2 regions of the Cupriavidus sp. SS-3 genome follow, and region 2 is predicted to be linked to the other one. Evidence: riboswitches for the same ligand, from Rfam matches in the RefSeq annotation. Region 2 holds a riboswitch; the other holds the start of a gene.
The links. A riboswitch is a leader RNA that binds a small molecule or an ion and turns the genes downstream of it on or off. The one in region 2 is predicted to bind glycine.

Region 1: linked by a shared signal. The riboswitch ahead of gcvT (glycine cleavage system aminomethyltransferase GcvT) and the one ahead of U9J39_RS20015 (D-amino acid dehydrogenase) in region 2 are both predicted to bind glycine.

The regions. Positions count from the first base shown of each region.
Region 1 covers NZ_JAYLVT010000016.1:52,435-57,614, reverse strand. Annotated here, with positions in the region: gene U9J39_RS21680 (UvrD-helicase domain-containing protein) at 1-1,346, opposite strand, end outside; gene U9J39_RS21675 (glycine zipper 2TM domain-containing protein) at 1,617-1,844, shown strand; glycine riboswitch at 1,920-2,007, shown strand; glycine riboswitch at 2,029-2,153, shown strand; gene gcvT (glycine cleavage system aminomethyltransferase GcvT) at 2,249-3,376, shown strand; gene gcvH (glycine cleavage system protein GcvH) at 3,477-3,857, shown strand; gene gcvP (aminomethyl-transferring glycine dehydrogenase) at 3,955-5,180, shown strand, end outside.
Region 2 covers NZ_JAYLVT010000013.1:39,929-45,108, forward strand. Annotated here, with positions in the region: gene U9J39_RS20015 (D-amino acid dehydrogenase) at 344-1,654, opposite strand; glycine riboswitch at 1,670-1,788, opposite strand; glycine riboswitch at 1,789-1,887, opposite strand; gene U9J39_RS20020 (TonB-dependent receptor) at 2,114-4,402, shown strand; gene U9J39_RS20025 (exo-alpha-sialidase) at 4,428-5,180, shown strand, end outside.

The DNA of each region.
Region 1 (5,180 bases), on a different contig from region 2:
ATCATCGCCGCCTCGAACAACGACACCTTGGCCTGCCCGGCAAACGTGCCCAGCACTTCGAGCGTAGTGTTGCCGACGCCGCGGCGCGGCGTGGTGATCGCGCGGATAAAGGCGGGATCGTCGTCGGGATTGGCGATCAGGCGCAGGTAGGCGCAGATGTCCTTGATCTCGGCCTTGTCGAAGAAGCTCTGGCCACCCGACAGCACATAGGGAATGCGCTCGCGCCGCAGGATCTGCTCGAACAGCCGCGCCTGGTGGTTGCCACGGTAAAGGATGGCGTAGTCGCGGAACTGCGCGCGGCGCTCGAACTTGTGCGCCGACAGGCGGAACACCACCGACTCGGCCTCGTGCTCCTCGTCGTTCATCGGGTGGATGGCGATGGGATCGCCCATGCCGTGCTCGCTCCACAGCTTCTTGTCGAACAGCTTGGGATTGTTGGCGATGACCGCGTTGGCCGCTTCCAGGATGCGCACGGTGGAGCGGTAGTTCTGCTCCAGCTTGATCACCTTCAGGTTGGGGAAGTCGGTCTGCAGGCCGCGCAGGTTATCCAGCGTGGCGCCGCGCCAGCCGTAGATGGCCTGGTCGTCGTCGCCCACCGCGGTGAAGGCCGGTGCGCGCAGGTGCGAGCCACCCGCCAGCAGCTTGAGCAGCTGGTACTGGCAGGCGTTGGTGTCCTGGTACTCGTCGACCAGGAAGTAGCGCAGCCGGTTCTGCCACTTCAGCTGTACCGCCTCGTTGCGCGCGAACAGTTCCGCCGGCAGGCGGATCAGGTCGTCGAAATCCACCGCCTGGTAGGCGTTCAGCGTGGCGACGTAGTTGCGGTAGACCAGCGCGGCCTGGTGCTCGTCGGCATTGGCAGCCTGCGCGATCGCGGCCTCGGGGTCGACCATGCCGTTCTTCCACAGCGAGATCGTGCTCTGCACGCCGCGGATCAGCTTCTTGTCGGTGGTGCCCAGTTGCTCCTGGATCAGGCCGAAGCAGTCGTCCGAATCCATGATCGAGAACTGCGGCTTCAGGCCCACGTGCTCGGCTTCCATGCGCAGGATCTGCACGCCCAGCGAGTGGAAGGTGCAGACCGTCAGCTGCTTGAGCGGAATGCGCTTGCCCTCGCGCGTGGTCTTGCCCTCCATCAGCTTGGCGATGCGCTCCTGCATCTCCTTGGCCGCCTTGTTGGTAAATGTGACGGCGGCGATATGGCGCGGCTCGAAGCCCTTGTCCTCGATCAGATGCGCGATCTTCTGCGTGATCACCCGGGTCTTGCCGGAGCCCGCGCCGGCCAGCACCAGGCAAGGCCCGTCCAGGTAGCGGACGGCTTCGGATTGGGCGGGGTTCAGGCCATGGGTCATGCGGGCAGGTGTCGGGGGCGGCAGCGGAATCGCGGGAAAGAGCGGATTTGCCGGCATCCCGTCACCCGGGCCTGCGGCAAAGCTGCCGATGTTAACACGCTCGCCGCGGCGGGTCAGTCAGCGCAAGCCGCGAGGGTGGGCCAGGCCGTGTCACTGGCGTAACACTTCGTAAAGACCGGAGCCAATGACATAACGCGACACTCTAATCAGTGTGTCCCCCGGTCCGCCGGATCGCTCGGGCATGCACGAATCATCACATCGGAGCCAACAATGAAAACCCTGCAAACTTTGACCAAGGTGACCCTGATCGGCATGACGGTCGCGGCCTTTGCCGGTTGCGCGGACATGACCCCGAAACAACGTAACACCGCCATCGGCGCCGGTGCCGGCGCGGTCGGCGGCGCCGTCCTGACCGACGGCAGCGCGCTGGGTACGCTGGGCGGCGCGGCCGTGGGCGGCGTCATCGGCAACGTTGTCACCGACGACAAGAAGAAGTAAGCAGCCCCGGCGCGCAGCGGCGGGTACGGGCCCTTGCCGTGGTTTGACAAAGGCCGGGGCCTCCCGTACATTGCGCGCATCCAACCGGGAGAGCGCGCATCGCCTGCGCCGCCGAAGGGGTATCACCCGAAAACTCTCAGGCACCACGGACCGGTCGGATCGGCATGCAACATGCACACAATGCATGCCGCACTCTGGAGAGCGGCACCCGTCATTCGTGGCGAGCGTGCCCACCGAAGGGGCGCGCGAGGATTGGGTCCACGGGATCCGCCTCGTAATCTCTCAGGTATCGAGGACAGAGGGGTCATCCGCCGCAGCGGATTGCTCGCCATATTGGCGTAGCGATCGTTGCGGCGGATGGCCCTTTTTTGTTTTCGCCAACCGAGACTGCCCCCGAGGATTCCATGACGCTCCATGCCACGCCCCTCAACGCTATCCACCGCGCCCTCGGCGCCCGCATGGTCGACTTCGGCGGCTGGGACATGCCGGTCAACTATGGCTCGCAGATCGAGGAGCACCATGCCGTGCGCAACGATGCCGGCATGTTCGACGTCTCGCACATGTGCGTGGTCGATCTCGCCGGCCCGAATACCCGCAGCTTCCTGCGCGGCCTGCTGGCCAACAACGTCGACAAGCTGCAGTCCCCCGGCAAGGCGCTCTATTCCTGCATGCTGGACGAGAACGGCGGCGTCATCGACGACCTGATCGTCTATTTCTTCGCCGAGGACCGTTTCCGCCTGGTGGTCAACGCCGGCACCGCGGTCGGCGATATCGACTGGATCCGCGCCCGCAACGACGCCACCGGCAGCGGCGTGACCATCACCCCGCGCCGCACGGACGTCGCGCCCGAGGGCGTGCAGCCGCTGGCGATCGTCGCGGTGCAGGGACCCAACGCCCGCGCCAAGGTGTGGAGCACCTTCCCGTCGACCCAGCCTTCCGACGCACTCAAGCCGTTCAATGCCGTGGTCGTGCAGGATCCCGACCTCGGCGAAGTGATGGTGGCGCGCACCGGCTACACCGGCGAGGACGGCTTCGAGCTGGTGGTGCCGGCCGCAAGCGTCGCCGGCCTGTGGGAAAAACTGAATGCCGCGGGCGTGCGCCCGGCCGGCCTGGGCGCACGCGACACGCTGCGCCTGGAAGCCGGCATGAATTTGTACGGCCAGGACATGGACATCAAGGTCTCGCCGCTGGACGCGGGCCTGGCGTGGACCGTCGACCTGCAGAGCGAGCGCGACTTCACCGGCAAGGCGGCACTGACCGCGGCGGGTTCGCGCCAGCAGTTCCTCGGCCTGATCCTGCGGGACAAGGGCGGCGTGCTGCGCGCCCACCAGAAAGTCATCACCCCCGCCGGTGACGGTGAAATCACCAGCGGCACCTTCAGCCCTTCGCTGTCGCAATCGATCGCCTTCGCGCGACTGCCGCAGGGCGTGAACGTGGGCGACACCGTGCAGGTGGAGATCCGCGACCGCAAACTCAACGCGACTGTGGTTAAACTGCCGTTTGTGCGTCATGGCAAGGCACTCGTGAGCTAAGGGGACAGCCCCGCTCACCCAACGGTCGCCCTCGCCTGCCGGCAGCGTTGCCGGGCAGGCATCACCCAACAAGAAACAGATCTGAATCCGGAGAACCTTCATGAATTTCCCCGCTGACCTCAAGTACACCGAGTCGCATGAGTGGGTGCGCGTCGAAGCCGACGGCACGCTCACCATCGGCATTACCGACCACGCACAGGACGCGCTGGGCGACATCGTCTTCCTGGAGCTGCCCGAAGTGGGCAAGTCGGTCGGTGCCGGCGACGCGCTGGCCGTGGTCGAGTCGGTGAAGGCCGCTTCCGACATCTACGCGCCCGTGGCCGGCGAAGTGATCGCCGTCAACGAGGCCGCCACCGCGGCGCCGGAAAGCGTCAACGCCAACGCCTTCGACGCGTGGCTGTTCAAGCTCAAGCCGGCCAATGGCGACGACGTCAACGGCCTGATGTCGGCCGACGCCTACAAGGCCAGCGTCGGCGCCTGATCGCCCGCCGGTCCCCCTCCGGGACCGGCATACCGCATTCGCGGCGCCGCGGCACGGCTGACCACCTGCCGCCGCGCCCTCCACGAGGTTCTTGCCCATGAACGCCCCGCTGCCCATGAACGCCGCCCAAGCAAACCGGCCCACGCTGGCCGAACTGGAGGCGCGCGACGCCTTCGCCGCCCGCCATATCGGCCCCGATAGCCCCGAACAGCAGCACATGCTGAAGGTGCTCGGCTACGAGAGCCGCGCCGCGCTGATCGACGCCGTCATCCCCGCCGCCATCCGCCGACGCGACGGCATGCCGATGGGCGAGTTCACCGAGCCGCTGAGCGAAGAGGCCGCGCTGGCGAAGCTGCGCGCGCTGGCGGGCAAGAACAAGGTGCTGAAGAGCTTCATCGGCCAGGGCTACTTCAACACCATCACACCCGGCGTCATCCTGCGCAATATCTTCGAAAACCCCGCCTGGTACACCGCCTACACGCCCTACCAGCCGGAAATCTCGCAAGGCCGCCTGGAAGCGATGCTGAACTTCCAGCAGATGGTGACCGACCTGACCGGGCTGGACATCGCCAACGCGTCGATGCTGGACGAAGGCACCGCCGCCGCCGAAGCGATGACGCTGCTGCAGCGCGTGAACAAGCACGACTCCAATATCTTCTTCGTCGCCGACGACGTGCTGCCGCAGACGCTGGAAGTGGTACGCACGCGCGCGCTGCCGCTGGGCATCGAAGTCAAGGTCGGCCCCGCCGCCGACGCCGCTGCCGCGAGCGCGTTCGGCGTGCTGCTGCAGTACCCGGGCGTGAACGGCGACATCAATGACTATCGCGCCATCGCCGACGCGGTGCACGCCGCCGGCGGCCTGGTGGTGGCCGCCGCCGACCTGCTGGCGCTGACGCTGATTGCCGCGCCGGGCGAATGGGGTGCCGACGTGGCCGTGGGCAACTCGCAGCGCTTCGGCGTGCCGCTGGGCTTTGGCGGCCCGCACGCCGGCTACATGGCGGTGAAGGATGCGTTCAAGCGCTCGATGCCGGGCCGCCTGGTGGGCGTGACCGTCGACGCGCAGGGCAACAAGGCGTATCGCCTGGCGCTGCAGACGCGCGAGCAGCATATCCGCCGCGAGAAGGCCACCTCCAACATCTGTACCGCGCAGGTGCTGCTGGCGGTGATGGCATCGATGTACGCCGTGTATCACGGCCCGCAGGGCCTGAAGCGCATCGCGCAGCGCGTGCATCGCCTGGCCGCGACGCTTGCCGCCGGCCTGGAGCAGCTTGGCTTTGTCCGCACCAACGCGACCTTCTTCGACACGCTGACGCTGGAAACCGG
Region 2 (5,180 bases):
GGCGGCGGGCCAGACGGCGAGGGTGGAAAGACCGGTCAAAGGTGGGGAACCGGCCAGCCTTGCGGCTGCCTCGCCCGGCCCGCCAGGGAGCCGGCTTGGTTCGTGCGAACACACAGGCGTTGCCCGCTACAAGCGCAACGCCTGTCCACCTTATACATCCGGGCTTTCCACACCCGATCATCGGTGGTCCGATGACGCCACCAGTATTTCCTGTCGGTACCGGGGAATCGATGAGAGATGTCGCATTTCCAGGGGCGCGCGAAGTTTGAATCCGGGCAACGGATTCAGAAATCGCTGACTCTTGAAAATGCGCTTGCGTGCTAAGCCCTTTGCCTCCGCCGCCTCACGCCCGCACCGGCGCCAAAACCGCGCCAGGCACCATCGCCGGCGCACTCCCCATTGCCTGGTCCACAACCCCCGCCACCATGTCCGCCGTCACCGCCGACAAGGTCCACCCCAAATGCCCATGGCCGGTGTTGTAGAAGATGCAGGCGGAGCGGCCGCGGCCCACGCGCGGCAGCATGTCGGGCAGCATCGGCCGCAGCCCGGCCCATGGCACCACGCTGCGCGTGCTGACGCCGGGGAAGCACTGCTGCACCCAGTCCACCAGCGGGCGGATGCGGTCGGCGCGGATATCGCGGTTGGTGCCGTTGAACTCGGCGGTGCCGGCGACGCGGAAGCGGTCGTCGCCGAGGCGGCTGGTGACCAGCTTGGTTTCGTCGTCGAGCAGGCTGACCGTCGGCGCAGCGGCGCGGCTGGCTTCGTCGGTCAGGTTGACCGTGATCGAATAGCCCTTGACCGGATAGATGTTGACGCGGTCGCCCAGCCCTGCCGCCAGGGCGCGGCTGGCGGTGCCTGCGCAGATCACGGCACCGTCGAAGGTAGAGCTGGCGCTGTCCGCGCCGTCCTGCACGGTGACGGTGGCATGCCTTCCGTCCGTCTTCACCGCGCGCACGTCCTGGCCGTACCGGCAGCGCACGCCCAGGCGGGCAGCGGCGGCGGCCAGGCCGCTGGTGAACTTGTGGATGTCGCCGGTCGAATCGCTTTCGGTGAAGTAGCCGCCGTAGTAGGAACCCGCCAGCATCGGCTCGATCGCGCGCATCTCCTGCGGGGTCACCGCGCGCCGCTCGAGCCCGCCTTGCGCCAGCAGCGCGGAGACGCGGCCGGCATGCTCGAAGCCGGCTTTGTCACGGTAGATATGGAGAATGCCTTCCTTCTTCAGGTCGAAATCGATGCCTTCCTGCGCCGCCCAGGCAAACAGGTGCTCGCGCGCGGCGATGGCCAGGCGCGCGGTCTCGATGGTGTTGCGGCGGTAGTGGGGAATCGACGCGATGAACTCGGCGAACCACGACAGCTTGTGCCAGCTGGGCCGGGGATTGACCAGCAGCGGCGCATCCTTGCGCAGCATCCACTTCATCCCCTTGACGATGGTGGACCAGTGGGTCCAGACCTCGGCGTTGGATGCGGAGAGCTGCCCGCCGTTGGCGAACGAGGTTTCCATGGCGGCATAGCGATGCCGTTCGAACAGCGTGACGGAGAATCCGCGCCGCGCCAGCGCGTAGGCGGTGGTGACACCGGTGATGCCACCGCCGATGACAGCGATTGTCTTCATGATCTGCAGGATCCAGGAACGTCGAAGGGTGGGAGTCCGCACGCGACATGCGTGTAGGACGCCCCCTCTGTTCTGGACCTGAGAGATTCACGACGCCTTGCCGCGGGGGCGGGCGCGCTTGCTCCTTCGGTATGCCGGGCGGACGATGGCGTCCGGCATTCTTCAGAGTGCACTGACGGGTGATGCCGGTCCTTTTGCCTGAGAGTTTCCGGGGCGGTTGCTCCTTCGGCGCCATGCGCGGCGGGCGCCGCGACAGTCTCTCCCTGCATCACGCTGGCTTGACGCCAGTCGGGGCAATGTAGTGACAAGGCCCCGTATTGGATATGCGGGTTAACACGGATGCATGCGGATATGGCGCGCTAGCCGCGTCGCTATGTCGCATCGGCCGATGGCTTCCGGCCCCATAAAATGTCAGCGCTCGCTATCGAGGACGTCCGGGAGGAGCGCCTGATGCTGCGCAGGCGTCGCGGCGAGCCCACAACGACGACAACAAGGCATTCAGTGAAGAAACACCGCATTGCACTGGCCGTTTCGGCAGTGCTGATGGGCCCCGCCGTGGCCGCCGCCCAAGGGGTGGAGGCAGGCGTGGAGGCGCCCGCGCCGCTGCAGGAGGTGGTGGTATCGGCCCGCCCCGAACGCGGCGAGACGCCGGCGATCCCGCCCAACACGCCGGCGCCGGCGTATGGCATCAGCAGCACGCGCATGGCCGACTTCAACGTGGTCAATACCGAGGACGCGCTCAAGTACGCGCCCAACCTCGCCGTGCGCAAGCGCTTTATCGGCGATATGAATTCGATCATCTCGGTGCGCAGCACCAGTTCGCGCCAGTCGGCACGCGGGCTGGTCTATGCGGACGGGCTGCTGCTGTCCAACCTGCTGGGCTCGGACTTCAGCTTCCCGCCGCGCTGGTCGCTGGTCAATGCCGCCGAGATCGAGCGCATGGACGTGCTGTACGGCCCGTATTCGGCGCTGTATCCCGGCAATTCGCTGGGCGCGACGGTGCTGATCACCACGCGCACGCCGGAGAAGTTCGAGGGCGATGCCAGCGTGCAGCTGTTCACGCAGCGCTTCGGCCTGTACGGCACCCACGATAACTTCAACGGCGTGCATGCCAACGCCTATGTGGGCGACCGCGTCGGCGCGCTCTCGTGGCTGGTCAGCGTGGACCGGCAGGACAGCAAGAGCCAGCCGCTGAGCTTCTACACCGCGTCGCGCTCGACGCGGCCCGCGGGCGCGGCGGACACGCCGGTTTCCGGGGCCTTTTTCGACCAGGACCAGAGCGGGCGCGACCGCGTGGTGATGGGCGTGAACAGCGAGGGCGTTACGCACACGGTGCAGGACCAGCTCAAGCTCAAGCTCGGCTACGACATCACCAGCACGCTGCAGGCGCAGTTCACCGCTGCCTACTGGCAGCAGGACCGCTCCAACGCCACCGGCAGCTACTTGCGCGACGCCAGCGGCAACGTGGTGTCCAGCGGCCCGGTGAATATCGGCGGCTCCCAGTACGTGATTCCGGCCAATGCCTTTGCGCCCGGCAATGGCGAGGACGCGCGCTGGCTCTACGGGCTGTCGCTGCGCACGCGCAACCAGACGGGGTGGAATTTTTCCGGGGTGGCGTCGCTGTTCGACGTCAGCAAGGACGTGAGCCGCAGCGCCAACGCCGTCGGCAACGGACCGGGCACGGTGACTTATGGCGACGGCACCGGCTGGCGCACGCTCGACCTGAAGGCCGACTACCGCCCCGAGCGCCTGCAGGGCGGGCACTGGGTCACGTTCGGCTACCACTATGACAACTACCGGCTGAGCAACACCACCTACAACACCTCGGACTGGCGCGCGGCCACCATCACCGCGTTCAACAATGCCTTTACCGGCAAGACCGAGACCCAGGCGCTCTACGCGCAGGACGCCTGGTACTTTGCCGAGGACTGGAAGCTGATTCCCGGCGTGCGCTACGAGCACTGGCGCGCCTATGACGGCAGCCGCAGCCAGCCTGGCGTGGATATCGGCTATCCGGTGCGCAGCGAATCCAACTGGTCGCCCAAGCTGGCGCTGGAGAAGGCGTTCGGGCAGGACTGGCTGGGCCGGCTGTCGCTGGGCCAGGCCTATCGCTACCCGACCGTCAGCGAGCTGTTCCAGGGCCGCATCACCGGCACCGCGCTGATCAACAACGATCCCAACCTGCGGCCGGAACGATCGTTCTCGAAGGACCTGACCTTCGAGCGCACGGTGGAGGCGTCGAATTTCCGGGTCTCGCTGTACGAGGACGATATCCGCGAGGCGCTGGTCAGCCAGACCAACACCACGGTGTTCCCCACCGTCACCAGCTTTCAGAATGTCGACCGGGTGCGCACGCGCGGCATCGAGCTGGCCTACGACGGGCGCGACGTGCTGGTGAGCGGCTTCGACCTCTCGGCCAGCGGCGCCTACAACCATTCGAAGACGCTGGAGAACGCCAACAACCCGGCCTCGGTGGGCAAGTACTTCTATCGCATCCCGAAGTGGCGCGCCAACCTGGTGGGCACCTATCGCTTCACGCCGGCGTGGGCCGGCACGCTGGCGATGACCTATTCGGGCCGGCAGTACAATACGCTCGACAATTCGGACCACAACCCCGACACCTTCGGCGGCACCAGCAGCTTCCTGACCTTCGACGTCAAGGTGACGTACAAGCCCGCGCGCAATGTGCGGCTCGGGCTTGGCATCGACAACCTCACCGACCAGCGCTATTACGTCTACCACCCGTATCCGGGCCGGACGTTCTACGCCGAGGCGAAACTTTCCTTCTGAGCACGTGAACACGCTGACCTCCACCATGCCAGGCGCCCGCCGCGCTTTCCGCCTGATCGCTGCGGGACTGGTGGCCTGCGCCACGCTGGCGTCGGCCACCGCGGCCGCGCAGGCGCACGGCGGCCACGCCGGCCACGGCGGCCAGGCCAGGGCGAAAATGAGCGAACTCGGCACCGGCGCGGCCTTCGACCGCGACGGCAGGCTGTGGATTGCCTACAAGGATGGCCAGCATGTCGCCGTGCGGTCGTCGACGGACTATGGTCGCAGCTTCAGCGCGGCGCGGCATGTCAACGCCACGCCGGAGCCGGTCGCCGCCGATCATGAAAGCCGCCCCAAGGTGGCCACGGGGCCCGACGGCCAGGTCTACATCACCTGGACCCAGCCGCTGCCCAGGCCGTGGACCGGCTTTATCCGCTTTGCGCGCTCCACCGACGGCGGCAAGACCTTTGCCGAGCCGCTGACGGTGCATGCCAACCGCGACCAGATCGCGCACCGCTTCGACGCCCTTGCGGTGGACCCCGCCGGGCGCGTCTTCGTCAGCTGGATCGACAAGCGCGACGTGGCCGCCGCCGAGGCGCGCAAGCAGCCGTATGCCGGTGCCGCGATCTACTACGCGGTGTCGGCCGATCACGGCAAGACCTTCCAGGGCGACTACAAGATCGCCGACCAGTCGTGCGAATGCTGCCGCATCGCGCTGACGCCCACGCCCGACGGCAGGATGCTGGCGCTGTGGCGCCACGTGTTCCCGCCCAATGCGCGCGACCACGCGCTGGCGCTG